3 regions of the Phytobacter sp. V91 genome follow, and region 2 is predicted to be linked to each of the others. Evidence: predicted binding sites of a transcription regulator. Region 2 holds the regulator's gene; each other region holds the start of a gene.
What was found. The regulator CRP, encoded in region 2, controls carbon source genes, mostly activating them, when cyclic AMP is high. The targets are predictions, from matches to a motif close to ATGTGANNNNNNTCACAT.
Positions count from the first base shown of each region.

Region 1 (13,903 bases), on a different contig from region 2:
CCGAGCATGGCAATAAATGCGATTAATATTGACGCCTGCCCGAGTAAATCTTTAACGATAAACTCAACAAAGCTATTCATGATCGACCACCTTCATATCATGCAGTTTTAAAAAGGCGACAATCTTTTGCTCAATTTCTTCTTTATCGGTTAATTTATTGAGCACCACTACGCGCCTGATCTCTTCTTCGCTGGCATCTGCCGTTAAAATATCGGCAAAGACTTTTTGGGTTAAAATCATGTCGGATTTAAACGCACCGGCTTCTGAAACCGTGGTATGTTCAACTTTTGCCGGAATTTCTAATTTTTTCAGCACCGCCTTTGCGCTCATTTCGATCGCAAAGCTGGAGCCGAGGCCGCAGCCACATACGCAGAGAACTTTAAGCATGTAAATCTCCTCAAATAATATTGAGTTGTTTGGCAAGTTTGTAAGAGTGTCCTTCAGTATCTACCAGACGTTTTTTCATACTAATAAGATCAATCGGAATCGGTTTATTACTTGAATTTATAATAATGGCTTTATTTTTCATGCCAGACTGAATACAGCGAACCACTTCACTGGCCATAATGGTGCCTTGATAAATTTCCTCGCAGGTGGGGTCGCCGTTACGCAAACCGTAGCCAATAATCGTCTTGCGGATCCGCACGCCAATCCGGGGTTCAAGCTGCGCGATCATGGTGTCGATAGCACCCTGAAATCCCGGTGAATACTCGCGTGTATAACCTTCAGAGCAGAGAATAACGACGCTGTTCTGCCGTGCCAGTCGCGCTTTAATACGCTGAGCCAGCTCATCTATCGGAATCTGACACTCCGGGATCAGAGCAATATCTGCGTTGCTTTTAATCGCCGATTGCAGCGTCAGTTCACCACAATAGCCACCCAGTACTTCCACCATAAAAACACGACCGGGCAGCGCTCTCCCCGTATTTCTTAAGCGTGAAACTTCTTTAAGAATTTGTTCACAAGCGGTAGAAAATCCAATCGAATAATCGCTGCCATAAACGTCGTTATCGATGGTCATGCCAACCCCAAAACAATTTACATCAAATTCACTGAGCGTATTAAGAAATTGCAGAGAACCATCGCCACCGGCCATAATTAATACATCAATACGCAATGACTTTAATTTTTTGGCAATGACTTCATATTCACTGCGCACTAATTTTCGGCTTGTTCTTCCTGATGTGATAATGGGAATAGAGGCAATCGAGAAATCGACCAAATCGCACCAGGCAATTTCATTGTGCTTTTTATCAAGCAGCCCTGGAATCCCTCCGTTAAAAAGGGTTATTTCAGCCTGAGTCAGTCGTGCTATCTGGAAAATAAAATTATTTATGCCAGAAACATCACCACCGCTAATAACGACTCCGATTTTCATCGCGTATTCCTCAATTGCTGCCAGTGACGCTATTTTTTCCTGACTTCAAGCCCTGTATTTGCAATGAAAGTCACATTTTTTGGATAAATTTAATACAGCAAAACATTGACACCCTTATTTAATAGCCAATATTTGCGACATTTATCACATAAACAGACAGAGAGGTAACTCACATTATTTTTATTAATTCCTTTTCTATCATTGAGTTATGAATATGTAAAAATTTACCCGCACCGGGGTATGAAAAACGCAGAACGGAAGAATAAATGGAGTGAGGTTTTGTGACTTTACGCGCATTTTTTGCCGGCAAAGAGGCATAGAGAGACGAACAGAAGGGAAAGCGGAGAGGGAAAAACGAACCTGTCCCCGCTCCGAAGAGCAAGGGACAGCGGCAATGCGGAGAAACTTATTTGCTGAGTTCAGCAGTCATATGAACCTGGTTGCCAGAGAAGGCTTCAGTAATTTGATAAGATGACGCGCCAGCCTGTTGTGCCTGAGCGGCGATTTTAGCTTCTGCGCCGGACAGAGTGGAGTCAGTTGCGGTCACGGTCTGAGCAGCGAATGAACCGAAAGAAGTAGCCAGAGCGATAACTGCGACAAAAGTTTTGATGCTTTTCATGATGTGTACCCTTCAGTAAGTTTGTTTATGTGAGGCACCGTGCCTCGATGAAATGAATAATAGACCTGTTGACTCGCAACAGAAAGTGGAATGATTTGCAGTTATACTTCAGTTTTATTGAATGAGTATTGAGACACAAAAATGACACCAGACTGGCTGCAGCCTCTGCTCGATACACGCCGTTTTCGCGCGGTCCCTGCCTCAACATTTCTGCAACGGCAGGGCGACAAACAGACCGTGTTTTTCTGGCTCAAAGAGGGGATTGCCCGGGCGGTGTACCACTCCAGTCAGGGAGACGAGCGTATCAAGAAGTTCTATTTTCCCGGCGAGTGCTGCTTTCTCTACCTGAACTGGCTGATGGACAACGCTGCTGATTACAGCCTGCAGATGCTCACCAGCGGCGTGGTTACAGAAGTGCCGCTGAGCGAGCTGGATAAAGAAAAAAACGCCCCGGCCAGGCTCGCGCTGCTGACTCAGCAGGTGATGTATAAAGAAAAGAAAGAGCAGATGTTTTTACTGAATAACCCGCAGCAGCGCTGGCAGTATGTGCAGGAGAATTTTCCGGACTGGGAAGCTCTGCTCACCCAGAAAGATCTCGCCAGCTACATCGGCTTCTCTGCGGTCAGTCTGTCACGCATCCGGGGACGGCTTAACAAAGGTTAACGACGCCCGCTTTTTTCCCCCCTATCCTCCACGCCACTTTTGATGACCGGGTGGTGCCATGAACCTCTTTCTTCTGTCGCAGCTGCTTGCCTGCGGCGCATTTATGCTCGATGTGCTGGCGTTTCAGTTTTCACGTCGGGTTGTATCGTTGACCTTTCTCGCCTGCTCCACCAGCCTGCTGGCATTCCACTTCTGGCTGCTGGATGAAACCAGCGCCAGCGGGATGATGATCCTCGCAGCCTGCCGCTATCTGACGGCGACTATCACCACCCGGAGCACGTTAAAGTGGAGTTTTCTCGGCGCATCGGTTTTGTGCAGCCTGATGACCTGGCAGCATCCTGCCGATGCACTGCCACTGGCGGGTAGCCTGATGATGACCCTCGCCGCATTTCAGCCGGACGCCGGGCGCCTCAGAATACTCACGCTTGGCGGCAGCCTTTTCTGGCTTTCCAACAATCTTCTGGCGGGTTCGCCGGTTGCGGTGGTCATGGAAGCCACATTTATGATGAGTACGCTGATTTCGTACCGGAGACTGAAGCAGGCTAAAGGGATGGGGTGACCAGAAACGAAAAAAGCGCCCGCAGGCGCTCTTTCGACAGTAATACTTTGGCTTATTTGGTCAGCTGTGCGGTCATATGAACCTGGTTGCCAGAGAAAGCTTCAGTAATCTGATAAGACGCCGCGCCAGCCTGTTGTGCCTGAGCAGCAATTTTAGCTTCTGCGCCGGACAGAGTAGAGTCAGTTGCGGTCACGGTCTGGGCAGCGAATGAACCGAAAGAAGTAGCCAGAGCGATAACTGCGACAAAAGTTTTGATTCTTTTCATGATGTGTACCCTTCAGTAAGTTTGTTTATGTGAGGCACCGTGCCTCGATGAAGTAGATAGTAGACCTGAACATCATCAACAAAAAGCGGAAGGATTTGCTTATATACATCAAAATTACTGATTAAAAATTCAACATGGATGAGGATTGTACTCATACCCTCTACGTTATATACATATGTAAATGTTTATCAGTTTTTTTTACAAAATGAGATTAAGTTGATGTTTTAGATATTTATCTGACGCTTTAGAGGGAATTGTAAATAAATGGATCTTAATCAGTTAAAGACTTTTGTCACGGTAGCGGAAACATCGAGTTTAACCAGGGCGGCCAGTCTGCTTTTTCTTAGCCAACCAGCGGTTAGTGCGCATATAAAATCACTCGAGAGTGAGTTTAACGTTCGTTTGTTTACCCGAACGCCGAGAGGAATGGAGCTCACGCCTGTCGGTGCTGTTATGCGCGATGAAGCACGTATGGCACTCACCGCAGCCAGTAATTTTATCCAAAAAGCACGTTCATTAAATGATACAGGTACCTGTACACTGGGCACTATTTCCATTCCGGTGATCCTGAACTTGCCAGGCGTATTGTCTGAACTTCGCCTGCGACAGCAGAATGTGAACCTGACAATTCGGCAGAATATATCCGGACATATCATCGATTCTGTCATCAACGGTGAAATGGATGCGGGGTTTGTTATTGGCAATATCAATGACAAAAACCTGGGAGTGCTGGCCATTTCACCGATTACATTGTGTGTCGTGGGTCCATGGGCATGGCGTGAGAAGCTGCAGGCTGCTGAATGGGATGATATTCAAAAATTCGCCTGGATATCCACGCCTGATAAATGCTCTTTCACGGGCATCACGCGGGCATTTTTTGAACGTCATAATGCAGTGCTGGTCCCCTCCGTGGTTGCCGATCAGGAGAAAACGCTAACCGAACTGGTATGTCTTGAAATGGGGCTGACATTAATGCGTGAAGACCTCGCCTTACCCGCACAGAATAACGAGTTAGTTTACATCTGGCCTAAAGCTAAAACGGTGAGCCAACTTTGCTTTATATGGGCGAAAAGCAGAGAGTCTTCACCGATAGTCATGGCCCTGATTGACTCGGTGAAGACTCTCTGGAAGCTGTAGTGTCAGGCCCGGCTGACAGCCATCGCAGGTACGGAAAGTTTGGCCTGGGCCAGTTTACGCTGGTTCAGGTTGTTTAAAATGAGCGCCGTTGCTGTAATGCCAGCGCCAGCCAGTTGAATCGAAGTCGGCACCACACCGTTCAGAGCAGAGACAATAAAGGCGGTGACGGGTACCACATCCATAAAGAGTACACCGTTCGTCGGAGTGATAATTTTGTTGTCAATATTCCAGCAAAGCACCGCCATCAAACCCGCCACCAGCGCCATATACAGTAAATGAGGAATAACAAGACTCACCGTCGACAGCGTCGGAGCAGCAATATTGCCGGTCATCACAAGGGCTGCATCAATGGTGGCGACACTGATCATACCGAGAAGCGTGGTCATCGTTGTGTAACGCACCGGACTCCAGTGAGGGAAATAACTTCCTCCAACCGTATACAGTACCCAAGATAACGCACCAGCAATCAGGAGTAAGTTAGCCGTCAGATTTAACGGGGAGTTCATAACATCAGCTGCATTTCCATTGGTGATAACCAGTATTACACCCGCGAATGACATGAGAATAAATCCGAACGTGCTGGCATGTGGACGGCTTTTCTTCAGCAACCACACCGTCAACAAGCCCAACATTGGCATTGTGGCCATCATGATTGATGCCGTCAGTGCGCCAGAGGGACCCGCCATTTTCTGTCCGAGGAAAACCAAAAATCCAAATCCCGCAAAGCCAAAAGTTCCGAGCAACCAGGCAAGGCCCCAACGTTCACCTTTTAAGCTGAATCCGCTACTTCCTTCCATACACAACAGAATCAGGGCGAAGGCAGCGCCTGCAATGGCATAACGTATGGTAGTGAAGTTAAATGGATCAATATACTGTAATGCATCGGTCATAACAGGGAACATCGCCCCCCAGGAAACGGTTGCCAGCAAGCAGCAAATTAAACCCTTCGAATAGCTGTTTTTCATGATAATTATCCTTTTCAAATATATTAATATGGAGAAGTCGTTTCTGATGACGTTAATTATTCCATTGCAGCTTGATAATGACTATTCGTATATTTTTATGCAGCTATCAGGAATATTGATAGCTGCAAGAAGAAATACCCACTAAGCGGCTGATAAAATTTTCACAACGTCATTGAAGCGAACTTTGCCACTTGGGCTATAGGGGATCTTATCAACCTTCATGGGTCTAATATTTTTGACGTTATGATTTTGAAACTTTTGTTTTATAATACTCATTAGCTTCTCCACTTTGTCTTTTTCTTCATGCTTTGTACTATAGATACATTTAATACAGGATTTTCCATCCTCTACGACAGAGATAACGGCCACATCGGAAATGCAGGGAAGACCACGAATATTCTCCTCCATTTGATAGATGTGACTGTTATTATTGGAATCGCCATTGCGATTCATTAAGAAAAGCCGCCCCTGCCTATCCAGATAGCCATGATCGGCCATCAAAAAATACCGGACATCACCAATATTAACAAAAGGACGAGTGCCATCAGCGTATTCATCCATTAACATATAACTGGCAATAGCAACGCGCCCATTATTTCCTGCGGCAAGAGGATTATTATTTTCATCAAGTATCAACACCTGATTCCCATCGAAAACCTTACCCACGCTTTGTGGATAATTAAGCATATCCGTAGGTTCAGAAAGAACATTAACGCCAGACTCAGTACAACCATAGTATTCATAAAATACAGAGCCAAATGATTTTATTGCGGCTTGCTTGCTGTTGACGGAAAAATAGCTTCCCCCAACGAGAACCCAACGCAGATGAGATTGATACTTCACGTTTTCAGCAAGATGGGTCAGCTTGCTAACCAAATTCGGAGTCATAACGCTTGCGGTAACGTTTCTTTGTGAAAGACAGTTGATGATGTCACTATTATCATCCTGATCAACAATGTAAATCGGACTCCCCAACCCCATAAACATTCGCGCCCATCCATTACCTGCGGCATGGTATAGCGGCAGAATAAGCATAAAACCATCGTCACTGTTGAAACCGTAGCGTCCGGTAAACCAGTTAAAGCGACGAGTATCAAATGAGCGATAGCGTAAAGCAATTTTAGGTAGCGAGCTGGTTCCCGATGTTAATGAGACCGCCCGAAATACAGGAGGAACATGGCCGGAAAGTAAGTTATCAATATCCTGAGCATGATGTTCACCAATACTTTTAATGATCGGATCGGTCAGCGCATCGATAGCAAGCATGGCACTGCCGGTTGTATTTAACATATTCAATTCTTCCGGAGAGTAAAGATTGAACGAAACCAATAAGATATCTGGATTTATTCTTTTTATTAGCATCGCCAGCCTGTCAACAGGTAATGAATAGTCCAGGCCATTAGCCGGGATACCCAGCGTAGCAAAAGCAGCCAGCCAGCAAATAACATCGACACTATTTTTGGATAAATAACAGGCCGAGCGCAGTTGCTCCTTGCTATACATACGTTTTAAAAATGCCACATGTGATTCAGTACGGACAAGGATATCTTGCCAGGTATAATTTTTTTCTTTTACTACCACACAGATGTCGTTGCCACGTGCCGATGCAATTTTTTTGATTTTCTCTAATGAAATCATTATATTATTCCTTTTATTTATAAGATGTTATAAACCATTAATTATATTAAGCAGCGATAACGAGCAAACCTTTCTCTTCGTAGGTTTTTATTTTCTGGGTTACCGCATCATTAATCTGATCGCCAGGAAAAACAATAGGAACACCTGGAGGATAAGGAATAATAAATTTCTCAGAGATATTAAGAACCACATCATTCTGATTTATTAAAAACTCCCGAGCTATTGTAGATAATGCACTGATTAATGCATTAACAGCCAATTCATTTATTCCAATATGAAAGTTTAATAATAAATGTTTATTAAGCGTTCTTTTAACAAATACATTGTGCTGTAGTAACTTCTCCTTGATAACGGATGCATCGGATATCTTTCCTACGTTTACCATCACTTTGGTCGGATCATGCAGGATATGCTTTTGGTCCTGAAATAGTTCAAAATCCGTGTTCAGAAAAGAAAGTTGAGGGTCCAGACTCACCGATGCTTTAAATTTGTCGACCAGAGTACGAGAATACAATGCCATTTCAGCACCATATTGATACATACAGGACTGCGCCAAATCCAGCGATGCAAGAATGGGATAATTTGGGGATGTTGTATGTATTCTGAATTTTGCCACCTCAATTTTATGAGGCAGTACGGATTTTCCTTTACAATGAATCAATGATGCCTGGCGGAGGCAAAACAGTGATTTGTGTGCAGAATGTGTACATACAACTTCCAGGTCCGGATATTGTTCAATGATGTGATCAATATTCATTACCGTGTAAGGATGGGTGTCATCACAAAAATAATTAAGACTCCCCCATGCTTCATCGATAAAAAACTTGCGAGTACTCACGCCGGATTTTAATAAATGAGAAAGTACACCAGGAATATCATAAATAAGCCCCTCATAGGATTGAGCTGTCAAAATAATGATATCGTAGCCTTTTCCTTTGGATTGTTTATCGAGGGCGGTGGTGGTGAGTTTATCTAATGACCATGCTTTTATCTGTTCATCTTCAGCGGTCAGATCTGAGTTGAGATAATCGACATTTGCACCCAGAGCCTGGCTATGAAAATGAACCGACTGATGACAATTTTTATCAACCAAAATGTGATCTTCTTTGTCATAAAGTGCTGTTATGGCAATTTGATTAGCGACACTGGTGCCACCAGTAATATAAAATGAATTATCTGCATTGTAGAGTTGCGCTGTTAATTTTTGAGACTTACTAATAACGCCTTTAGGAAAAAAGAAATTATCAAAAGCTTCATCAGTAATGGTCGCTTCCAGACAAAAATCTTCCTTCCTTTGTGCAGGAAGGATATCACTGTGGCCAGCGCTGGAAATCGGCAATGCATGAAATGAATGTATTTCTTTCTGGCATATATTCTTCAGTGAATCAAATAACGGGGTTTCTTCCTGGTTAAATCTGACTACGTTGCTTTCCATTTTTATTCCCTCAGAAGTATTCAGTGCATGGATATGAATATGCGCTAAAGAGGGAGGTATATAAATTCGTGAATTTTGATACAGCTATAATTATTGCTGATAACGTCATTCACCTGTAGTGATGCGGCTATTGCAAAGGGAATATCAGCAGAGTATTGGCAAACTTTCTTGCCGGATGGCGCCTGATGCCTTATCCGGCCTGCAAATACTGATTCACCCCATAATTAACCGCTGCGGATGGGTATAAATTGTCGCCCTGCCCGGTTTACAGAAGCCCACCAGCGTCAGATTACAACGTTCGGCAACCTCAACCGCCAGCGTGGTCGCCGCGGAGACGGCAAAGAGGATCTCCACGCCACACATCGCCGATTTCTGCACCATTTCGTAACTCGCACGGCTGGAGACCAGCGCCGCGCCTGACTGCCAGCGCTCGCCTTCATGCGCACGATGGCCCAGCAGTTTATCCAACGCCACATGGCGGCCCACATCCTCATGCCCGCCAGCCAGTTCACCCGATGGCAACATCCAGGCAGCGGCGTGCGTACAGCCAGTCAGTTTCCCGATGGGCTGGAAGTCCGTCAGATGGCGGAGCGCCTGATCAAGGTTTGCCAGACTGAACGTCTGCGTAAAGGGCAACGGCGCAACGGGTTTACCTATGTCATTCAGTTGCTCAACGCCACACACGCCACAGCCAGTACGCCCGGCCAGCGCGCGTCGCCGCTCTTTCAGCCCCATAAACCGGCGGCTGGAAAGTTCGATTTGCACTTCAAGACCATTACAGGAGGGAACCACTTCCATGCCGTAGATTTCTGACGCGCTTTCAATAATCCCTTCGGATAAGGAAAACCCAACGGCAAACCACTCCAGGTCTTTGGGTGACGCCATCATCACCACATGGGAAATTCCGTTATAAACCAATGCGACAGGCACTTCCTCAGCCAGAACGTCGGGGCAAGGAAGTTGCAGATTATCCCGCTTCCACAGCGTAATCTGCCGTGAACCTGGGATCTGAGTAGCATTTTCGGGTTGTTCAGTATGGGTTTTGTTCACGTTGTATTAACCGAATTAAAACAGGCTCACCAACAATGTGGTATTCTGAGTTATACCCCTTTTTTGCAGGGGATTAGTATCGATTTTGAACCTTTGCGGCGACGACCGCAAAGTAAATAGAAAACCTCGTGACAATGTCGAAACAAGGAGTAAACCATGCAGGTCAGCAGAAGGCAGTTCTTTAAGATCTGCGCTGGCGGTATGGCAGGTACAACAGCCGCAGCACTGGGCTTTGCCCCAGGGGTAGCGCTGGCGGAAACGCGGCAATATAAATTACTGCGTACCCGTGAAACTCGAAACACCTGCACATACTGTTCCGTAGGCTGTGGGCTATTGATGTACAGCCTCGGTGACGGTGCGAAAAACGCCAAAGCATCTATTTTTCATATCGAAGGCGATCCGGATCACCCGGTTAACCGCGGGGCGCTCTGCCCTAAAGGCGCAGGCCTTGTTGATTTTATCCACTCCGAAAGCCGTCTGAAATATCCTGAATATCGCGCGCCAGGCTCCGACAAATGGCAGAAAATCAGCTGGGATGATGCTTTTGACCGCATCGCTAAACTGATCAAGCAGGACCGCGATGCCAACTATGTCGCGCAAAATGCCGAAGGCACCACCGTCAACCGTTGGCTCTCCACCGGTATGCTGTGCGCTTCAGCCTCCAGTAATGAAACCGGTTATTTAACCCAGAAATTTACTCGCGCCCTCGGCATGCTCGCCGTGGATAACCAGGCGCGTGTCTGACACGGACCAACGGTAGCAAGTCTTGCTCCAACGTTTGGTCGCGGTGCGATGACCAACCACTGGGTAGATATGAAAAACGCCAACCTTATCATCGTGATGGGTGGGAATGCAGCTGAAGCGCATCCGGTGGGATTCCGCTGGGCGATGGAAGCTAAAATCCATAATGGCGCCAAATTAATCGTTATCGATCCTCGATTTACGCGTACCGCTTCGGTCGCGGACTTTTACACGCCCATTCGTTCCGGGACGGATATCGCCTTCCTGTCCGGCGTGCTGCTGTACCTACTGAGCAACGAAAAATATAACCGTGAATACACCGAGGCCTACACTAACGCCAGCCTGATAGTGCGTGAGGATTTTGGCTTCGAAGATGGCCTGTTTACCGGTTACGACGCAGATAAGCACAAATATGATAAGACCAGCTGGAACTACGAGCTGGATGAGCAAGGTTTTGCCAGACGCGACACCACGCTGACCCATCCGCGCTGCGTGTGGAATCTGCTGAAACAGCACGTTTCACGCTATACGCCTGAAGTGGTCGAAAACATTTGTGGTACGCCAAAAGCCGACTTCCTCAAAGTTTGCGAGTACATCGCTGAAACCAGCGTGCATGACAGAACCGCATCCTTCCTGTATGCGCTGGGCTGGACACAGCACTCCGTCGGCGCACAGAACATCCGAACCATGGCGATGATCCAGCTGCTGCTCGGCAATATGGGGATGGCGGGCGGCGGCGTAAATGCCCTGCGCGGTCACTCCAATATTCAGGGGCTCACTGACTTAGGGCTGCTGTCGCAAAGCCTGCCGGGCTATATGACGCTCCCCAGTGAAAAGCAGACTGACCTGCAAACCTACCTGACCGCCTACACCCCCAAACCCTTGTTACAGGGCCAGGTAAACTACTGGAGCAATTACCCGAAATTCTTCGTCTCGATGATGAAAGCCTTCTATGGCGACAAAGCCACCGCGGAGAACAACTGGGGCTTTGACTGGCTGCCGAAGTGGGATAAAGGCTACGACGTCCTGCAATACTTCGAGATGATGCATCAGGGCAAGGTCAATGGTTATATCTGCCAGGGCTTTAACCCGGTTGCCTCATTCCCGAATAAAAACAAAGTGGTAGCGTCGCTTTCGAAGCTGAAATTTCTGGTGACTATCGATCCGCTGAACACCGAAACCTCTACGTTCTGGCAGAACCACGGTGAACAGAACGATGTGGATACCGCGAACATTCAGACTGAGGTATTCCGTCTGCCTTCCACCTGCTTTGCGGAAGAAAACGGTTCGATCGTTAACTCCGGTCGCTGGCTGCAATGGCACTGGAAAGGTCAGGATGCGCCGGGCGAAGCCGTCACCGACGGTGAGATTCTGGCTGGCATCTTCTTACGCCTGCGCAAAATGTACGCCGAAGAAGGCGGTGCGAACCCGGAACAGGTGTTGAGCATGAGCTGGAACTACGCCACGCCTCACGAACCGGCGTCCGAGGAAGTGGCAATGGAGAGCAACGGACGGGCGCTGGCGGATGTCATCGATCCGGTCACCAATACGGTGCTGGTGAAAAAAGGTCAGTTACTCAGCACCTTTGCCCATCTGCGCGATGACGGTTCAACGTCCAGCGGCTGTTGGATTTTTGCCGGGAGCTGGACGCCGGAAGGCAACCAGATGGCTAAGCGCGATAACGCGGATCCATCCGGTCTTGGCAACACCCTGGGCTGGGCATGGGCGTGGCCGCTCAATCGCCGCATTCTTTACAACCGCGCCTCCGCCGATCCGCAGGGAAAACCCTGGGATCCAAAACGCCAGTTGCTGAAATGGGACGGTGCCAAATGGGGCGGCGTGGATATTCCGGACTACAGCGCCGCCGCTCCTGGCAGTGATGTCGGGCCGTTTATCATGCAGCCGGAAGGTATGGGGCGTCTGTTTGCTATCGATAAGATGGCGGAAGGGCCTTTCCCGGAACACTACGAGCCGTTTGAAACGCCGCTGGGCACTAACCCCCTGCACCCGAATGTGGTTTCCAACCCGGCCGCCCGCGTCTTTAAGGGCGATCTGGAAGCCATGGGTAAAGCCGATAAATTCCCGTATGTCGGTACCACTTATCGTCTGACCGAGCACTTCCACTACTGGACCAAGCACGCATTGCTGAACGCCATTGCGCAGCCGGAACAGTTTGTGGAAATCGGCGAGAAGCTGGCAGGAAAACTGGGCATTATCCAGGGAGATACCGTCAAAGTTTCGTCGAATCGCGGCTATATCAAAGCCAAAGCGGTGGTCACCAAACGTATTCGCACTCTGAAAGTAAACGGTCAGGACGTGGATACCATCGGGATCCCGATCCACTGGGGTTACGAGGGGGTGGCGAAGAAAGGCTTTATCGCCAATACCCTGACCCCGTTCGTTGGTGATGCAAACACCCAAACGCCGGAGTTCAAGGCGTTCCTGGTGAATGTTGAAAAGGTATAGCGGAGACGAATTATGACTTATCAATCGCAGGATATTATCCGTCGTTCCGCCACTAACAGTTTCACCCCCGCGCCTCAGGCGCGGGATCACCAGCAGGAGGTGGCGAAGCTTATCGACGTCACCACCTGTATCGGCTGTAAAGCCTGCCAGGTGGCCTGTTCAGAGTGGAACGATATTCGTGATGAAGTAGGACACAACGTCGGGGTGTACGACAACCCCGCTGATTTGACCGCCAAATCCTGGACGGTGATGCGCTTTTCAGAAGTCGAGCAGAACGACAAGCTGGAATGGCTGATCCGCAAGGATGGCTGTATGCACTGCGCCGATCCCGGCTGCCTGAAAGCATGCCCGTCAGAAGGGGCTATCATTCAGTATGCCAACGGGATTGTCGACTTCCAGTCGGAGCAGTGCATCGGCTGCGGTTACTGTATCGCCGGTTGTCCGTTCGATGTGCCGCGCCTGAACCCGGAAGATAATCGCGTCTACAAATGCACCCTGTGCGTGGATCGCGTGAGCGTCGGTCAGGAACCAGCGTGCGTAAAAACCTGCCCGACCGGCGCCATCCACTTTGGCTCCAAAGAGGATATGAAAGCCCTGGCGGGCGAGCGCGTGACGGAGCTGAAGACCCGTGGTTATGACAATGCGGGCCTGTACGATCCGGCAGGCGTCGGCGGGACACACGTGATGTATGTCCTGCACCATGCCGACAAACCGAATCTGTACCACGGTCTGCCGGAAAATCCGCAAATCAGCGCCACCGTGAAATTCTGGAAGGGTATCTGGAAACCGCTTGCGGCGGTTGGCTTTGCGGCCACCTTCGCCGCCAGCATCTTCCACTATGTCGGGGTCGGTCCGAACCGAGCGGAGGAGGAAGATGACAACCTGCATGAAGAGAAAGACGAGGTGCGCAAATGAAAAAACGTGACACCATCGTGCGCTACACGGCGCCGGAACGCATCAACCACTGGGTCACCGCCTTCTGCTTTA
Region 1 is NZ_CBFFRJ010000032.1:1,307-15,209, forward strand. It holds gene ACSZO4_RS08710 (PTS sugar transporter subunit IIC) at 1-80, opposite strand, end outside; gene ACSZO4_RS08715 (PTS sugar transporter subunit IIB) at 73-387, opposite strand; gene ACSZO4_RS08720 (6-phosphofructokinase) at 398-1,378, opposite strand; gene ACSZO4_RS08725 (YdgH/BhsA/McbA-like domain containing protein) at 1,785-1,997, opposite strand; gene ACSZO4_RS08730 (Crp/Fnr family transcriptional regulator) at 2,139-2,660, shown strand; gene ACSZO4_RS08735 (YgjV family protein) at 2,719-3,219, shown strand; gene ACSZO4_RS08740 (YdgH/BhsA/McbA-like domain containing protein) at 3,272-3,484, opposite strand; gene ACSZO4_RS08745 (LysR family transcriptional regulator) at 3,749-4,621, shown strand; gene ACSZO4_RS08750 (DMT family transporter) at 4,624-5,586, opposite strand; gene ACSZO4_RS08755 (class I adenylate-forming enzyme family protein) at 5,728-7,224, opposite strand; gene ACSZO4_RS08760 (lysine decarboxylase) at 7,271-8,659, opposite strand; gene fdhD (formate dehydrogenase accessory sulfurtransferase FdhD) at 8,873-9,709, opposite strand; gene fdnG (formate dehydrogenase-N subunit alpha) at 9,866-12,916, shown strand; gene fdxH (formate dehydrogenase subunit beta) at 12,929-13,831, shown strand; gene fdoI (formate dehydrogenase cytochrome b556 subunit) at 13,828-13,903, shown strand, end outside.
Region 1: a site for CRP is predicted at 1,511-1,528, ahead of ACSZO4_RS08720 (6-phosphofructokinase). Genes of this name have one in related genera too.

Region 2 (13,903 bases):
TCCGCCATCAGATCGCGAATATAGAGGGGGCGCTGCGTTCGCAAAACCCGGGCGATTTGGCTGAAGTGCCAGGCGCAAAACTGCCCCACCGGGTTATCAGGATGCTGGTGGGCGATTTTCTCCAGCGCGCTGATTTGTTTATCCATACTGAAGCGCTGGGGGTAACGGTGATAGAGAATATCGTCGGCAATGACCCTCAGCCTGGCCGCGACGGTCTGCGCGTTCCAGCGGATCACTTCTTCGGCATGGCTGCGTTCGACCAGCGCCTGCACTTCCTGAGGCTGATGCAAGCTGACGGCTATATGCTCCTGCAAATCGAGCGCCATCTGAAAGACACGAAGCAGCCGCTTGTAGTCACCATTATGATTCGCAGCCAGCATATGCAGTTGCTGATAACACTGACTAATCATATCCACGGCCTTTTGCTGGCGGGCCAGTAGCGGCGGCAGCGCTTTTTCCGGATCCGCATGCTGGGTCAGCAGGCTGTATTTTGCTTCGCAGTAATCGGCCAGTTGCCGGTACAGCAAACTTAAGGATTCGCGAAGCGGTTGCTCCCGCCAGAACCAAAAGGCGTTAAACGCGCCGTACCACAGGGTGCCGAGACTGTAGATCAACAGCGGTTCCCAGACCGGCATATTGCCCGCAAGGCTCAGAGTAAAGATGGCGGCGATCAGTGAGGCGGGTAGTAACCTGCCATGTAGCGCACTGATTTCCGCGGTCACCCCAAGAATGAGCGTCATCATCGTCAGAATAAGAGGCAACGGGACATTTTCGAAGAGTAAAAATTGCACCGCGAGGCTGCTACCGGCGAAAAGCGAACCGCCAATAATCACCCGTTTAAAAAAGCGTTTATGCGGGGTGTCGAGACCGGCAATGTTGCAACAGGCGGGAACTAACGAGAAGAGAAGACCGAGATCCAGTCGGCCGACAATCAGACCAACGGTCACCGGCAGACATAACACCAGCGTTTGTCGCAGTGCATAGTTGATTTCGGGGTGGTAAATCAGCCTGCGCCACATAGAAACAAAAACGGCGCATTACCTATGATAATGCACCGTTCGAAGACTTAACGTGTTCCGTACACGACAATGGTTTTACCGTGGGCGGAGATCAGGTTCTGATCTTCCAGCATCTTCAGGATGCGGCCTACGGTTTCGCGAGAACAGCCCACGATCTGACCAATCTCCTGACGGGTTATTTTAATTTGCATACCGTCCGGGTGAGTCATTGCGTCGGGTTGTTTTGCCAGATTCAGTAACGTCTGAGCAATACGGCCTGTTACATCGAGGAAAGCGAGGTTGCCGACTTTTTCCGATGTCACTTGCAGGCGACGCGCCATCTGCGAAGACAGACGCATCAGAATATCCGGGTTTACCTGGATCAGCTGACGGAATTTTTTGTAGGAAATTTCGGCCACTTCACAAGCAGTCTTGGCGCGTACCCATGCACTACGCTCCTGACCTTCTTCGAAAAGCCCCAGTTCACCGATAAAATCACCCTGATTCAGGTAAGAGAGGATCATCTCTTTCCCTTCTTCATCCTTGATGAGCACTGCCACTGAGCCTTTGACGATGTAATACAACGTTTCCGCTTTTTCACCCTGGTGAATCAGCGTGCTCTTCGACGGGTACTTATGAATGTGGCAATGAGACAAGAACCATTCGAGAGTCGGGTCTGTTTGCGGTTTGCCAAGCACCATGCGCGGTTATCCTCTGTTATAAGCTGGCTCCAGACTCAGGATCTGCACCCTGCATCTGGGGTTGCAATCTGTCTTCCCGATACTTGGGAAGTGAACCGTCAGACGTGTCTGCGGCCTCTAATATATATAGTCCTCTGCATACATGCAGTACGTCTATGTATCACTGTAGCATCCAGACTGTTTTAGCATAGCTTTTGCCGCCTGTCTCCTGGTGTCTCGCTTCAGCTTGACGCAGGTCGCCTTCCGTTGCGCCTTTTCTTATGTACGCGTAATCTGTAGAGAAAATTGCTACTCCGGAGTGAATCAAAATGCATGCACGTGTGAAATGGGTTGAAGGGTTAACGTTCCTTGGCGAGTCCGCATCAGGGCACCAAATTTTGATGGATGGAAACTCTGGCGACAAAGCCCCAAGCCCGATGGAGATGGTGCTGATGGCGGCTGGCGGCTGCAGCGCTATCGATGTTGTATCTATTCTGCAAAAAGGTCGCCACGATGTGACGGACTGCGAAGTGAAACTGACGTCTGAGCGTCGTGAAGAAGCGCCTCGTCTGTTTACCCATATCAACCTGCACTTTATTGTGACGGGAAAAGAGCTGAAAGATGCGGCGGTATCGCGTGCAGTGGATCTCTCTGCTGAGAAGTACTGCTCGGTGGCGCTGATGCTGGAAAAAGCGGCGAACATCACTCATACATATGAAGTGATTGAAGCCTGACTGGATAAGGGCATTGTAGGTTCTGATGCCCTGCTCTGGCCCTCTCCTGCGAGGGGAGGGCGCTGAAATTACGCTATCGTTCTGCCTTCCATCAGCCGCTGTACCAGCGGTGTCATGATCAGCTCCATCGCCAGCCCCATTTTGCCGCCCGGAACCACCAGCGTATTCATATGAGAAATAAACGAGCCCTGCAGCATTGCCAGCAGCCAGGGATAATCAATCCCCTCAAGGTTACGGAAATGGATCACCACAAAGCTTTCATCCAGTGATGGAATAACCTTGGCGGCGAACGGGTTTGAGGTATCAACGGTGGGAACGCGCTGGAAGTTAATATGGGTGCGGGAAAACTGCGGCGTAATGAAGTTGATATAGTCTTCCATTGAGCGCACGACAGAGTCCATCACTGCTTCACGGGAGTGGCCGCGTTCGCTGGTATCCCGCACCAGTTTCTGCATCCACTCCAGATTGACAATAGGAACCACGCCGACCAGCAGATCCACATGCCGCGCAACGTCATGCTGTGGCGTGACTACGCCGCCGTGCAAACCTTCATAGAAAAGGACATCCGTGGGTTCAGGAAGGGGCTGCCAGGGGGTAAATGTGCCTGGCACCTGGTTCCACGGAACCGCTTCATCATAGGTGTGAAGGTATTTTCGCGACTGACCTTTCCCGGTTTGCCCGTAGTCGATAAAGGTGCTTTCCAGCAGACCAAAATCATTGGCTTCCGGGCCAAAGTAGCTGATATGTCGGCCTAAATCGCGCGCTTTACGGATGGCCATGTCCATCTCTGGCCGGGTGAAACGATGGAAACTGTCGCCTTCGACTTCGGCGGCGTGCAGATTCAACTGGGCGAAAATTTTACGAAACGCCAGGCTGGTGGTGGTGGTTCCTGCCCCACTGGAGCCCGTTACGGCAATAACCGGATGTTTTGCAGACATAGTTGCTCCATGAAAAAGCGAGTATTTTCGCCGGGATCCTGTTACTCGCGAAACTGCGCGCGCGGCATAATGTTGACGCTTTCGTGTAACTCTGACCACACCAGCACCGCTTCGCCACTTTTCAGTTGCCGCTTAACATCGGCAACTTTTTGCGCGAATGCGCGCTCATGTTCACCATAATCAGTGCCTTCGCGCAAGACAAAGCTCTCAATCAGATTGTCCAGAGTTTCAGGCGCGAGGTCTTGCCAGGGAATTATCATCTTAGACGTCCAGCCAGGTATTTAGCCAGTCAGGGATCCGCTTCTCAAGCCACATTTGCGGCCTAAGCAGCGTGCCGCCCACAAAGCCGACATGGCCGCCATGCTCGGTAAGTTGATACTCTACTGTCGCTGGCAGGGATTGCGGATCGGGAATCACATGGCTATCCATAAAAGGATCGTCTTTCGCATGAATAATCAGTGTCGGTCTGGCTATTTTGTTCAATAGCGGCATCGCGCTGCACTGGCGATAATAGTCGATCGCATCGGCAAAGCCATGAATACGCGCGGTGATCAAATCGTCAAATTCGCGCAGCAGGCGGACGCGTTTCAGCTGCGCCAGGCTCACCGGCAAGGAGCCTGGATAGGCCTTAAGTTTGCGTGAGGCGTTGGCTTTGAGCAAATTGAGCAGGTAGTGCTGGTAGACCCGGGAAAAGCCCTTTTCGATATGGTTGCTGCATGCTTCCAGCACAAAGGGGGCTGAGACAATCACTGCGGCATCCAGCGGCGCGCTGCTGCCTTCTTTTGCCAGCAGGCAGGCGAGCATATTGCCCCCCAGCGAGTAGCCGACTGCCGCAGTGGGCACTTCGCCAAACTCCCGGCGCAGCCAGTGTAAAAACCAGCTCCCGTCTTCAGTTTCACCTGAATGGTAAATCCGGTTGAGACGATTAGGCTCGCCGCTGCATCCGCGAAAATGCATTACCACACCAAGCCAGCCACGCTCTTTTGCCGCCTCAACCAGGCCGTGCGCATAGGGACTGTGAAGGCTGCCTTCCAGCCCGTGAAAGACCACCAGCCGTGGCTTATGCCGGGCCTGAGCCGGATCTTCGCTCCATGCGAGATCAACAAAGTCGCCGTCAGGGAGTTCGAGGCGCTGCCAGTGGGGGGCGAAGCCCAGCTTGCGACGGATAATCCGCGGCAGCATGGTCTGGAAATGGGGATTACGCGCTCCGCGCATCGGGCGGAAGTCCTGCGTATTCTCTTCAATTTCCGAAAGTTGCGAAGGGGTCATTTCAGCCATAGTACAGAAAATCGATAAATTGTTGGGGGATGACTATAACGACACGCAGCATGTCCGATTGTTCATTTCATGGGCTACGAGCGGTATACAGGCTAATCCGCCAGTAAATTACGGGAAAAGAGATGGATGTCGACATCAGGCTTACGTCGCCATAAGCGCGCTTTCCGTGCGCCAGTCGCCAGGCTTTCGCCAGTCTCTTCAAACATGCCTGAAGCCTCGAAACGGCGAATCAGGCTTTTTCGCTGGATAGGCTGGCCGAGGATAATTTCGGTCGCCTCCTGCAATTGTGTCTGGGTAAAGGTATCAGGCAGACAATAAACAGGCAGTAAAGAGTACATCGTTTTCTGCCGTAATCGCTGCAGCGCAGTTTGAATTATCTCCCGGTGATCAAAGGCCAGGTCGATATCATCAAGTGAGCTTACCGGTACCCATTTAGCGTCGCTGACGGTTGCGACGTGCGGAGCGCAGGCCACCCATGAGATGAGCGCATACCAGGCGATAGTCAGACTCCAGCCACGCGGATCGCGCTGTGCGCCAGAAAAGGTATCCAGCTGTTCCAGCCATGAGGGAGAGATACCGGTTTTTTCCGTGAGCTTACGTAGCGCAGTGGCGCGGGTTGATTCATCCTGCTCGATATCGATAAACCCGCCAGGCAGACCCCAGTACCCTTGCTGCGGCGGGCTGGCACGCTCCACCAGTAAAACGCAAAGTACCTGCTCATGAAGCGTTAGCAATACGCTGTCCACCGTCACCAGGGGGGAAGGGAACCGGCTGGCATCATAAGAATCCAGATACTCTGCTTCGCTGATCATCGCTTACTCGTCTTAGTTAACACGCCACAAGTTTATCAGCCCCACGAAGCGCGGCAAGATAACTTTTATTTCTTTAAATATCATGCTGTTAATTCCTTTTCTTCTCAATGTGCAAAAAATAACTTGCCGATAAGTGTCTTATGGACAATATTGTATGTGTCCCAGGGACATTAATTAATAGTGAGGTGAATTATGACCAAAAAAATAGAACTAACTATTGATAATCAGCAAGTTGAAATCGAGCATGGTGTCTTTCCTGATGGTGCGGTATGGCTAAAAGTCAGCAATGAGTTGCCACGTTTTGCCAGGGTCATGCGTATCCGTTTCGCAGCCATGCGTGATATGAACGATTTCATGCTGTTAGCACAACTGGTTGAGGCTGTGCGCCATGTTACCGACATCGCGATAAGCCATCTTGAACTGGCCTGGCTGCCCTGGGCGCGTCAGGACAGGCATATGGTTAACGGTGATAGCTTTGCCCTTAAAGTGTTCGCTAATCAGTTGAATACACTTAACTTCAGCAAAGTTTTTCTGCTGGATCCACATAGCGATGCGGCAGCCGCGGCCATCAATAACTGCGTGGTGATTGCTCAGGAGGCCTGCCTGCTGAAAAGCAAAAACCTGCGTCATGCCATCAGCACGGGCAGGCTGATGCTGGTGGCACCCGATGCGGGGGCGTTAAAGAAAATTCATAACGTGGCGAAAGCCAGTGGCGCCCAGGATTACGCCATCATCACCAAAGAGCGTGATGTGGCGAGCGGTAACCTGACCGGTTTTGCGCTGGTTTCCGGCGATGTTGCAGGGAAAGACGTGCTCATTGTTGACGATCTTTGCGATGCGGGCGGCACTTTTATCGGCTCCGCACAGGTGCTACGCGATGCGGGTGCCCGCAGCGTGAGCCTGTATGTTACGCACGGTGTCTTTTCAAAAGGGGTAGAAAACCTGCTGAATAACGGCATCGATGCCATCTATACCACCACTTCTTTTGCTTCGTCTCAGCTTCGCGAACCGCGTATTGAGCTTATTGATATCGACACCATTTTTTGTGCTTAAGGGAGATAACACCATGAAAATAAATCCAGTCCTTGCTATCGACGGTTATAAAGTTTCCCATCGCGCTCAGTATCCGCAGGGCACCACCCAGGTGTACTCCAACTTTACGCCACGCAGTGACCGCTTTTTCACCTCGCCAGTGGCAGATGGCAAACTGGTGTTCTTTGGCCTGCAAGGTTTTCTGCAATGGTTTATGGTCGATTTGTTCAATGAGTCCTTTTTTGCCCGTCCGCAAGAGGATGTGGTGAATGAATACAAAACCGTGATGGACAGCTACCTTGGTAAAGATGCTGTGCCGGTGGATCACATTCGGGCGCTGCATAGCCTGGGTTATTTGCCTCTGCACATCAAATCACTTGATGAAGGCAGCAAAGTGCCAATGAAAGTGCCAGTGCTGACCATCACCAATACCCGCGACGAATTTTTCTGGCTGGTGAATTACCTTGAAACCGTGCTCTCTGCTGAACTGTGGAAAGCCTCCACCAACGCCACTATTGCCCACCACTATCGTCAAGTCTGTGAACGATGGGCGGAAAAAACCTGTAGCGATATGTCGCACCTCGATTTCCAGTGCCACGATTTTTCCTTTCGCGGCATGGCCGGACTACAGGACACCATGCAGGCAGGCGCCGGACATTTATTGAGTTTTAAAGGCACTGACAGTATTCCTTCGTTGCTGTATGCCCGCGATTACTACACCGATGGTGAAGAGTACTTTATTGGTGCGAGCATTCCGGCCACCGAACACAGTGTTATGTGCATGGGCGAGAAAGAGCATGAGATTGCAACTTTCCGTCGATTGATTGCGGATCTCTATCCGCAGGGATTTGTTTCAATTGTTTCAGATACCTGGGATTACTGGCGCGTCATAACGGAATACACCCGGGAGCTGAAACAGATAATCCTCGGGCGTGAGGGACGCGTGGTGTTCCGCCCGGATAGCGGCGATCCGGTAGCAATTCTTTGCGGAACTGGCACCGACGACGATACCCGCGCCGATCGCAGCCCGCAAGAGAAAGGATCCGTTGAAGTGTTGTGGGAAATCTTCGGCGGCACGGTGAATGAGAAGGGCTACAAAGTGCTGGATCCGCACGTTGGTCTGATTTACGGCGATTCCATCACGCTTGCTCGTGCAGATGAGATCCTGCGTCGGCTGGAAGCGAAAGGCTTTGCCAGCGCAAACGTGGTCTTCGGGGTCGGCTCTTTTACCTACCAGTACAACACCCGTGATACCTTCGGTTTTGCCATGAAGGCGACCTGGGGAGTGGTTAATGGTCAGGGACGAATGATCTATAAAGAGCCAAAAACCGACAGCGGCCTGAAACGTTCAGCACGCGGGTTGTTGCGGGTGGAAAGAGATAGCCTGGGCGAGTTGCAACTGCATGATGAACAGACCCGGGAACAGGAAAAAGCAGGTGAACTGAAAACCCGTTTCCTTGATGGCAAACTGTACAACACTGACCATTTTGAACAGATTCGCCAGCGCCTGGCCGCACAGCACTGATTGACGCACCTCACCCATGCCGGGGGTATCCCATGCCCCCTCGTTTAGCACATTTCCCGACATAAAATGATCCCCGTCACAAATCATTACGGTGATTATTACCCTCATGCTAATGATTCGTCTCTACGCTTAATTGATGCCAGTCTCTGCGCAGAGCAGAATTTACTCAGCGTTAAGCAAATCAAAATGATTAGCTGAATCAGGAGGTTAATAATGTTATCTGGGCAAACGCCACCACGGGTATGGAACACAAGGCGCAGTGAGAAGCAGCGCCGCATGGCCTCCGTACCGGTGCAGGGCAAAGTGCTGCCGACCGACGACCTGGTCGCCATGCTGGAAAAACTGATAGCGCCAGGCGATCGCGTGGTACTTGAGGGGAACAACCAAAAACAGGCCGATTTCCTTTCACGTGCGCTGGCTGAGGTGAACCCGCAAAAAGTGCATGACCTGCATATGATCATGCCCAGCATCGGGCGCAGCGAGCATCTCGACATTTTTGAAAAAGGGATTGCCCGTAAGCTGGATTTCTCTTTCTCCGGCACCCAAAGCCTGCGTATCTCTCAATTACTGGAAGATGGCCTGTTAGAAATCGGCGCCATCCACACCTATATCGAGCTTTACTCCCGTCTCTACGTCGATCTATCGCCGAACGTGGCGCTGATTGCCGGTTACAAAGCTGACCGCAAAGGCAATCTGTATACCGGACCGAGTACCGAAGATACTCCGGCGCTGGTGGAAGCCGCCGCGTTCCGCGACGGTATCGTGATTGCTCAGGTGAATGAGCTGGTGGATGACGACTGTGATTTACCACGAGTGGATATCCCGGGCTCCTGGATTGACTACGTGGTGGTGGCGGACAAACCGTTCTTTATCGAACCTCTGTTTACCCGCGACCCGCGTCTGATCAAACAGGAACATATCCTGATGGCGATGATGGCGATTAAAGGCATCTACGCGGAACATCAGGTGCAGTCGCTGAACCATGGTATCGGCTTTAACACCGCAGCCATTGAGCTGCTGCTGCCAACTTACGGCGAACAGCTCGGCCTGAAAGGTAAAATCTGTAAGCACTGGACCCTGAACCCGCATCCGACGCTGATCCCGGCTATCGAAAGCGGCTGGGTTGAAAGCGTGCACTGCTTCGGTGGTGAACTGGGGATGGAAGAGTATATCCGCGCGCGTCCGGACATTTTCTTCACCGGTAGCGATGGCTCTATGCGTTCTAACCGCGCGTTCTGCCAGTTGGCTGGCCAGTACGCCGTAGATATGTTTATCGGCTCCACGCTGCAAATTGATGGCCTCGCCAACTCCTCAACTGTCACCCGTGGTCGTCTGTCCGGTTTTGGCGGTGCGCCAAATATGGGGCACGACCCGCACGGTCGTCGTCACGCTACCCCAGCCTGGCTCAATATGATCACTGAACCTGACCCGATGCAGCGCGGTAAAAAGCTGGTGGTGCAGATGGTCGAAACTTTCCAGGCGGGTGCTAAACCGAGTTTTGTTGAGACCCTGGATGCGGTTGAAGTGGCAAAAACCTCCGGCATGCCGCTGGCGCCAGTCATGATTTATGGCGATGACGTCACCCACGTGCTGACTGAAGAGGGTATTGCCTACCTCTACCGTGCCGAAAGCATGGAAGAGCGCCGCGCAATGGTGGCAGCCGTCGCCGGGATCACCGATATCGGCCTGGGTGTGGACAGCAAACGCGTTGCGGCACTGCGTCAGAGCGGCAAAGTGGTTTACCCGGAAGATATGGGGATCCGTCGCACTGATGCTACCCGTTCGCTGCTGGCAGCCGGCAGCGTGGCAGACCTGGTGGAATGGTCAGACGGTCTCTATAACCCACCTGCGAAATTCCGGAGCTGGTAATGAAACTTCTGCCCCGGATTCAGGTTGAAGGCGGTGCCGAATGGCTGGCGCGAACCGCCACGCAGTGTCTGATAGACGAAGCACGATTAAGCCCGAAACCTGGTCTGGTGGACAGTCGGGGGAACGGTGCGCACCACGACTTAACGCTCGCGTTGATGGAGTGCTCCGCACATAGTCTGACCCCCACGTTTCAGGCGCTGGCGCAACAAAGCTGGCTTCGACCCGCAGACATTGCGCTCAGGCAAACCATCGGGCGACTGGGTCGCGAAGGCGAGCTGCAAATGATGGCCGCAACCGGCGGCGTCAACACCCACCGTGGCGCGATTTGGGCGCTCGGGCTGCTGGTGAGCGCCGTCGCCATGCAGGGCGGGGATGCCAGTCCCGCAGAGATTGCGGCCACGGCGGCATCGCTTGCAAAACTGCCGGATAACCTTGCCCCCAAAGTGTTCAGCAAAGGGCTGCGCGCCACCCACCGCTACCGCGTTCCGGGCGCCAGAGAAGAGGCGCAGCAGGCTTTTCCGCACATTTTGCAGTGTGCGTTGCCGCAGTTGCGTTTGAGCAGGAAGAACGGGGGCAGTGAAGCCCAGGCCCGGATTGATGCCCTGATGGCCATTATGACGTCACTGACCGACACCTGCGTGCTCTCCCGCGCCGGGATGGAAGGGCTCCGGATCATGCAGCACGGTGCCCGCGCGGTATTAAACGCGGGCGGCAGCGCAACGCCGGAAGGGCAACAGGCGCTGGCAAGACTCGACGGCCAGATGCTGACACTGAATGCCTCGCCCGGCGGCGCCGCAGATTTGCTGGCCGCCACCCTGTTTCTCGACCGTATCGGGACACCTGATTTCAAGCATTAAGAGGATGTTATGGAAAAAATCACATTAACCGTGCCCGCCAGCCGTCACCTTAACGGCAAAGCGCTGGCCGGGGTTGTCGGCTCCGGAGATATGGAGGTGTTATTCACCGCCGACCAGAGTCAGACATTAACCATCGATATCACCACCTCCGTGGACAACAGCCGCGGGCGCTGGGAAGCATTGTTTAATCGCTTGCAGACCGTCAGCAACCTGCCCGCAGGCACGCTGATCATTCACGACTTTGGCGCGACGCCGGGTGTTGCCCGCATCCGTATCGAACAGGTTTTTGAAGAGGTGAGCTATGCGTGATGACAGCAGTTTTATTGAATTAAAAGCACGCCAGCGCGCCCATGCGCTGCTGGATGAAGGCAGCTATCGTGAACTGCTGGATCCCTTCGAAGGCATTGTGTCGCCGTGGTTAGGCGCGCAGGGCATTGTTCCGCAAGCGGATGACGGCATGGTCGTCGCCAAAGGGACCATCAGCGGTAAACCTGCGGTGGTGGTGGCCATTGAAGGCGCCTTCCAGGGCGGCAGTATGGGCGAAGTGTCCGGCGCCAAAATGGCCGCCGCGCTGGAACTGGCCGCAGAAGACAACCGCAACGGAATCCCGACTCAGGCGGTGCTTTGCCTTGAAACCGGCGGCGTACGTTTGCAGGAAGCGAATCTGGGCCTGGCGGCGATTGCCGATATTCACGCCGCGATTGTTGATCTGCGTCGTTATACGCCGGTGGTGGGGATTGTCGCCGGGACCGTGGGTTGCTTTGGCGGGATGTCGATTGCGGCCGCGCTGTGCAGCTCTCTGATTGTGACCCGTGAAGCACGTCTGGGGCTCAATGGTCCGCAGGTTATCGAGCAGGAAGCAGGGATTGACGAGTATGACTCCCGCGATCGCCCCTTTATCTGGAGCATGACCGGCGGCGAAGTCCGTTATCAAAGCGGGCTGGTGGAAGCGTTAGTCGGCGATGGCGTCAATGCGGTGAAAGCGGCAATGAACGAGGCGCTGGCGAAAGGCGTTCCGGCGAAGCACCGTACCGATAACTACGACGACTATCTTGCCCGCCTGACAAATTTCGACACCCGCAAACAGGCTGATGCCGAACAGATAAAAGCGCTTTTTGCCCGGGAGGTGAAATGATGAGTAATGCAATTAGCCGTGGCGAACTCTGGCTGGAGACTCTCGCTCCCAACGCACCGCGACTGGCCGGGTTGTGCCCGTCAGTGCAGGTGGCGGATGGCGAACTCAATGGTGAAGCCGTACGTTTTATTGCCGTCGTACCGGATGCCAATAACCACTTCCCACGCGCGGTAAAAGGCGAAGTGGGCCTGCTGGAAGGCTGGACGCTGGCAAAAGTCGTGAGCGAAACCATTGCCGCGGATGCTAACAGCGCGGTGAAACGCCCGATTGTGGCGGTGATTGATGTGCCAAGCCAGGCCTACGGTCGCCGTGAAGAGGGTTTTGGCATTCACCAGGCGCTGGCGGGCGCTGCAGCGGCTTACGCCAATGCACGCCTGGCCGGTCATCCGGTCATTGGGCTTATCGTCGGTAAAGCGATGTCCGGCGCTTTCCTGGCGCATGGCTATCAGGCAAACCGCCTGATTGCTTTCAACGACAAAGGGGTTCTGATCCATGCGATGGGTAAAGACTCCGCCGCACGTATCACCCTGCGTACCGTTGAAGCACTGGAGAAACTGGCGGCTACTATTCCACCAATGGCGTATGACATCAGTAACTATGCCACGCTGGGATTGCTGGAAAACCTGCTGGATATCAGTAACCCCGATGCGCCTTCCTCTGCCGATCTGGCGCTGGTGAACACCACGCTGCAACAGGCCATCAATGACGCTCGTCAGGACACCACGTTGAAAAACCGTCTGGGTGCTGACAACCGCCGCAGCTCCGCTCTTGTGCGCGAACGCATGAAAGCCAGCTGGTAAGAAAAAGAGACCTGCCAGATGTATCACCTCGTGGGCGCACTCGCTGCGCCCGCGCGGGACGCTGCATCTGAAAAATAATAACCATCGCGCATGTGCTATACCCTCTTTTATTACAGGTGATTTTATGACTTACGTAATTGTTCATGCCCTCGCACCGATCTTCATCATCATGTTGCTGGGCTTCTGGGCGGGCAAGGCTAAACTGGTTGATAATAAAAACGTTTCCCTGCTCAATATCTTCGTGATGGATTTTGCGTTACCTGCTGCGCTGTTCAGCGCCACGGTGCAAACTCCGCGGACGGGCATCGTCGCTCAGTCGCCGTTGATTCTGGTACTGACCCTGGCGATGTGGGTAACCTATGCCGCGATTTATTTCCTCGCGACCAGCGTCTTTAAAAAATCACCGCAGGATGCCGCTGTACTGACGCTGACCGTTGCCTTGCCAAACTATGCGGCGCTCGGTTTGCCGATCCTGGGCAGTGTGCTGGGTGAAGGGGCTGCGACGTCGCTCTCCGTGGCGGTTTCCATCGCCTGTGGTTCCGTACTGATGACGCCGTTCTGCCTGCTGATTCTGGAGCGTGAAAAAGCGCGTGCCGCAGGTGGCAACACGGGTTCTACTCTGACCATGCTGCCGGTTCTGATGTGGCGTTCGCTGAAAAAACCTATCGTTATGGGGCCGCTGCTCGGGGTCATTCTCTCGGCGATTGGCATCAAAATGCCGGAACTGCTGCTGGCGTCCATTAAACCTCTGGGACTGTCGGCGACAGCGGCTGCGCTGTTCCTGACCGGGGTGATCCTCTCTGCCCGTAAACTGCAAATCAATACCATGGTGATTACGGCTACCCTCGCCAAGCTACTGATTCAACCGGCGATTGCCTGGGCCATTGTGCTGATTTTGGGTCTGCACGGTTCGGTTGCGATTACCGCGATCCTGATGATTGCGCTGTCTGCGGGTTTCTTTGGCGTGGTGTTTGGTAACCGCTTTGGTGTGCAGTCACCGGATGCGGAAGCAGTGCTGCTGTTAAGCTCGGTACTGTGTATCCTGTCGCTGCCGCTGTTTATCTCGCTGACTTCAGGAATGTAATCATGACCTCAACACCACGCCCGCACGATCTGCTTTGGTTGACCACCCTTGATGCGCTGGAAGGCATCAGCGACGCCTGGGTAAAGAACGCATGGCATATCGGTTTACCGGTTGTGGTGCGGCGTGATGTTGATGCAAATGGGCGCATCCCGGTAGGGGTG
Region 2 is NZ_CBFFRJ010000014.1:14,415-28,317, reverse strand. It holds gene ACSZO4_RS04695 (YccS/YhfK family putative transporter) at 1-1,019, opposite strand, end outside; gene crp (cAMP-activated global transcriptional regulator CRP) at 1,067-1,699, opposite strand; gene ACSZO4_RS04685 (OsmC family protein) at 2,008-2,412, shown strand; gene ACSZO4_RS04680 (phosphoribulokinase) at 2,481-3,350, opposite strand; gene ACSZO4_RS04675 (YheU family protein) at 3,392-3,610, opposite strand; gene ACSZO4_RS04670 (hydrolase) at 3,612-4,628, opposite strand; gene ACSZO4_RS04665 (NUDIX hydrolase) at 4,721-5,440, opposite strand; gene prs (ribose-phosphate diphosphokinase) at 5,633-6,493, shown strand; gene ACSZO4_RS04655 (nicotinate phosphoribosyltransferase) at 6,507-7,997, shown strand; gene mdcA (malonate decarboxylase subunit alpha) at 8,211-9,866, shown strand; gene ACSZO4_RS04645 (triphosphoribosyl-dephospho-CoA synthase) at 9,866-10,723, shown strand; gene mdcC (malonate decarboxylase acyl carrier protein) at 10,733-11,032, shown strand; gene ACSZO4_RS04635 (biotin-independent malonate decarboxylase subunit beta) at 11,025-11,858, shown strand; gene mdcE (biotin-independent malonate decarboxylase subunit gamma) at 11,858-12,658, shown strand; gene ACSZO4_RS04625 (AEC family transporter) at 12,783-13,742, shown strand; gene ACSZO4_RS04620 (malonate decarboxylase holo-ACP synthase) at 13,745-13,903, shown strand, end outside.

Region 3 (4,170 bases), on a different contig from region 2:
CATACCGGTCAGTCGTTTGACCGGCTCAGTCACCTGAGGTGGAGCGTCCCAATGGTGAAGCTTTTCCTGATAGACGCCCAACTCTTCCAGTAACTGAGAAAAATAGCGCCGCCGCTTACTGTCGCTACTCGCGGAAATAACCTGATCCGCCGTCCGTCGTAGCTGACGATGAAAAGCCGAGAGGTCGTCGTTGACCGGCACCGGCGCATCCCTTAAACGCTGATGGGCAATAATCATCGTCAGTGCCAGGCGAAACTTCGCCAGATCGCCTGGAAATTTATTCAGCAACAGAAACAGCTGCTGATACAACGCAGGCAGATGGTTTTCTTTGCGCCGGGCTGAATTGGTGGTCATTGCCGAAACTGCCGCCGAGACAAACTGGTTGAGCAACATGCGCCCGGTTCGCGCCTGGGAGTTATCACGGACCAGTAAAATCACAATCAGCGCCAGCCCGCAGCCGACAATTTGCCCCAGCGCGCTGTCAAGAAACTGACTGAAATGAAAAGTCATCGGGTTATCGAGCACAATAATATTGATGGTACTGGCCAGCGCGCCCAGAGAGCCTAAGCGCCGCTTTTGTACTTCAATACCGATAAAGAACGCCAGCACCGCCAGGCTAATGCACAGCAGCAGCATGCTTTGTTGCGTCGCGGGGATAATCACCAGGAAATAGAAAGCGCCGAGCGGCAACGCCACCAGCGTTCCCACGAGAAAATCGATAGCAACCATTTTGGGATTTGGCAGACGCATCGCCAGGGATGTGACTACTGCAATCATCACCATGGTTCCACTGCCCGAAGTCCAGCCGCTCCACAGCCAGAACAAGGTGCCCAACATACAAGAGAGAGTGGTGCGCCAGAAGTTAATCATCGCATGGTGACGTTCCGCCGATACGGGTTTTACCACCACTTCACGGCGCAAAACCTCATCTTCTGTCGCACTGATTTTGGTATTGCTGGTCACCCCGCGCTTGAGCAACAGGTAACGCGTTGCGGATCCCACCCAACTGTAAATGGTCACCGGCGTCTCACGCTCGCCCGTCCAGCCAATCACCCGGCGCATCCGTTTTAACTGCCTATGGAGATCCTGAATATTCTCAACAGGTGCCTCAAACAGTTCGCGGAAGGTCGCAGTGATCAGTTCCGGACGCGTGTTCTGAATCAGGTAAGTTTCACAGGCCTGGGTAATCAGCGTCAGCGACAATGTATTGATCGCTTTCAGGCGGCGATTCGCTCGCCCCCAGCGCGACGATTCAATTTTCAGGTTGCTGCGCATGCCTTCCAGCGCGGTGGTCCGGCGCACCAGCGTACCCCATGCCTTATCCACCTCTTCAGGCTCGCCATGCCTGATACAAAGCTGCATCAACTGATATTGCGCAACCAACAGGCTATCCAGTTCACGGTCAATTTCATTCTTGATCGAGCGGGGAGAGAACAGCAGATCGGCCACAATGGCGCAGACAATACCGATAACAATTTCACTACACCGCTCAACGGCAAACTGCGGTGTAAGCAGAGGCTCGGTTTGAATGGTGATGACGATGATCAGCGCCGTGTAACCCGCAAGTCCCCAGGCATATGAGTTCTCTACCCGCACCAGAGATGAAATCCAGGTACAGAAACCGGCCCAGATGCAGCAGACCGTCAGCATCAGCAATGGCGCGCGGATCATCGCAATAATGATAATCAGCCCGGCGATACAGCCAATAAAGGTGCCGATAATGCGCAACATGCCGCGATAGCGAATCGCCCCCGACCAGGGTTCACCACCAGCCGCAAAGGCCGGGCCTGCTGCCACAATAGCCGCCGTCAAAACCGCCCAGCGCGGCGTCTCCAGTTGAAAGTGGAAGCCGACAAACAGCGCCAGCACGATGGCGCAGGCCAGCTTTAAGGCAAAGCGAATGTGTCGGCTGGCAATGGAAAACAGGCCCATAGTGCTTAACCCATCTCACGCAGGCGATGCGCCAGTTTACGGAAGAAGGAGTCGTGGCTTTCGTCACGGTCATTCTTGCCGGTAACAACGACGGTTGCCGTCGTGCCTGCAGGCCACAGATTGCCCTGCTGCGCATCAAGATGAATACGCACCGGCACACGCTGCGCCAGACGTACCCATTCAAGGTTCGAGTCAATGGTTGCCATACCTTTGCTGTCGCTACTGCTGCTGGCATTGGTCACCCCGGCGGCCACGCTATCAACAGTACCTTTCAGTACCCGGTTGCTCCCCAGCGGGGTGATTTCTGCCCGATAACCTGGACGTACGCCTTCCAGCTTGGTCTCTTCAAGATAGGCCTGAACATAGAAAGAGTTTTGCTTAACCAGCGCCACGGCGGTTGAACCGCGGGTTATAAACTCCCCGGCATAAACATTCAGGTTAGTGACCCAGCCGTCTGCTGGCGCGCGAATCACCGTGCGTTCAAGATCCAGTTTCGCCAAATCACGGGTAGCCTGCGCTTTTGCCAGTTGGTGTAATACCGTCTGGAGCCCGTTGTTGGCCTGATCTATTTCTTCACGCGACATCGCCTGAACGCCAAGCTGGTTACGTCGTCCTGCTTCCCGGCGTTTTTCACTGGCCAGCGCCTCGTAATACGAGACATCCGCCTGCGCCTCTTCCAGCGCTTTCTGATAACGCGGCTGGTCAATGGTGAAGAGCACCTGGTTGGCTTTCACCAACTGGTTATCACGAACATTCACTACGGTAATTAAACCCGCAACGTCAGGCGCAATGGCGACCACATCAGCGCTAAAGCGCGCGTCACGGGTCCAGGGTGACTCAGTGTAGTAAACCCAGGCGCGGAAAATGGCAATGAACGCGAGAATAACCAGCACGACAGTCAGAGCAGTACGGGAGAGATTTCTTGTTAGTGTTTTCACTTCTACCTCAAGCAAACAAGCGCGACAGCAGATAAAACAGACAGCAGTAGAGCGCGGTATTAAACAGTGCCGGATGCCAGACGAAGTCATAGATCCCGGTTGGGATCAGCACACGACGCACCAGCCAGAAGATCGCCAGTGACAAAAGCAATTCGAAAAAAATCGGTGGGAACGACAGACCGAACACCACGATAACGGGAAACAGACTCATGTTGACCTTGATTAGAGAGAATGCAGGCGACAATATTTCTTATCCGTACCACCACGGAGCAGTGAGCAGGCCAGGCGAGAGTGATACGTTAATTATTCAGCGAATAGTATATTAACGTAACTGTTATGCTGTTATCTATATTATGTGATCTAAATCACTTTTAAGCCAGAGTGAATAATGGAACGACTAAAACGTATGTCGGTGTTTGCCAAAGTGGTCGAGCAAGGCTCTTTTACAGCCGCTGCAAAGCAGTTGCAAATGAGTGTTTCCTCGATCAGTCAGACGGTGGCGAAACTGGAAGATGAGCTTCAGGTAAAGCTGCTAAACCGCAGCACACGCAGCCTGGGCCTGACTGAAGCCGGGAAGATTTACTATCAGGGTTGTCGCCGTATGTTGCACGAAGTCCAGGATGTGCATGAGCAGCTCTACGCCTTTAACAACACGCCTATTGGCACTCTGCGTATCGGTTGTTCTTCAACGATGGCACAAAATGTACTCGCCAGGCTCACTGCTGAGATGCTCAAAGAGTATCCGGGTTTGTCGATTAATCTGGTGACCGGCATTCCCGCGCCGGATCTGATTGCCGACGGACTGGACGTGGTGATCCGCGTCGGAGCCTTGCAGGACTCGAGCCTGTTCTCAAGACGGCTGGGCGCGATGCCGATGATCGTCTGCGCTGCCAAAAGCTATCTGGCGCAATATGGCGTGCCGGAAAAACCGGCTGACCTGGTGAATCATTCCTGGCTGGAGTACAGCGTTCGCCCGGATAACGAATTTGAGCTTATTGCCCCGGAGGGGATTTCCACGCGTCTGATCCCGCAGGGGCGATTTGTCACCAACGATCCGATGACGCTTTCACGCTGGTTGATTGCCGGGGCCGGTATTGCCCATGTGCCGCTGATGTGGGCGATCGATGAGATCAATAATGGCAATCTGGAGATCTTATTTACCCGCTATCAGTCCGATCCCCGCCCGGTCTGGGCGCTGTATACGGAAAAGGATAAGCTGCCGCTTAAAGTTCAGGTCTGTATTAACTATCTGACGGAGTATTTTGTCGACGTGGCGAAGTTGTATCAGGGGATGCAGGGG
Region 3 is NZ_CBFFRJ010000218.1:97-4,266, reverse strand. It holds gene aaeB (p-hydroxybenzoic acid efflux pump subunit AaeB) at 1-1,932, opposite strand, end outside; gene aaeA (p-hydroxybenzoic acid efflux pump subunit AaeA) at 1,938-2,870, opposite strand; gene aaeX (p-hydroxybenzoic acid efflux pump operon protein AaeX) at 2,878-3,081, opposite strand; gene aaeR (HTH-type transcriptional activator AaeR) at 3,259-4,170, shown strand, end outside.
Region 3: a site for CRP is predicted at 3,224-3,241, ahead of aaeX (p-hydroxybenzoic acid efflux pump operon protein AaeX). Genes of this name have one in related genera too.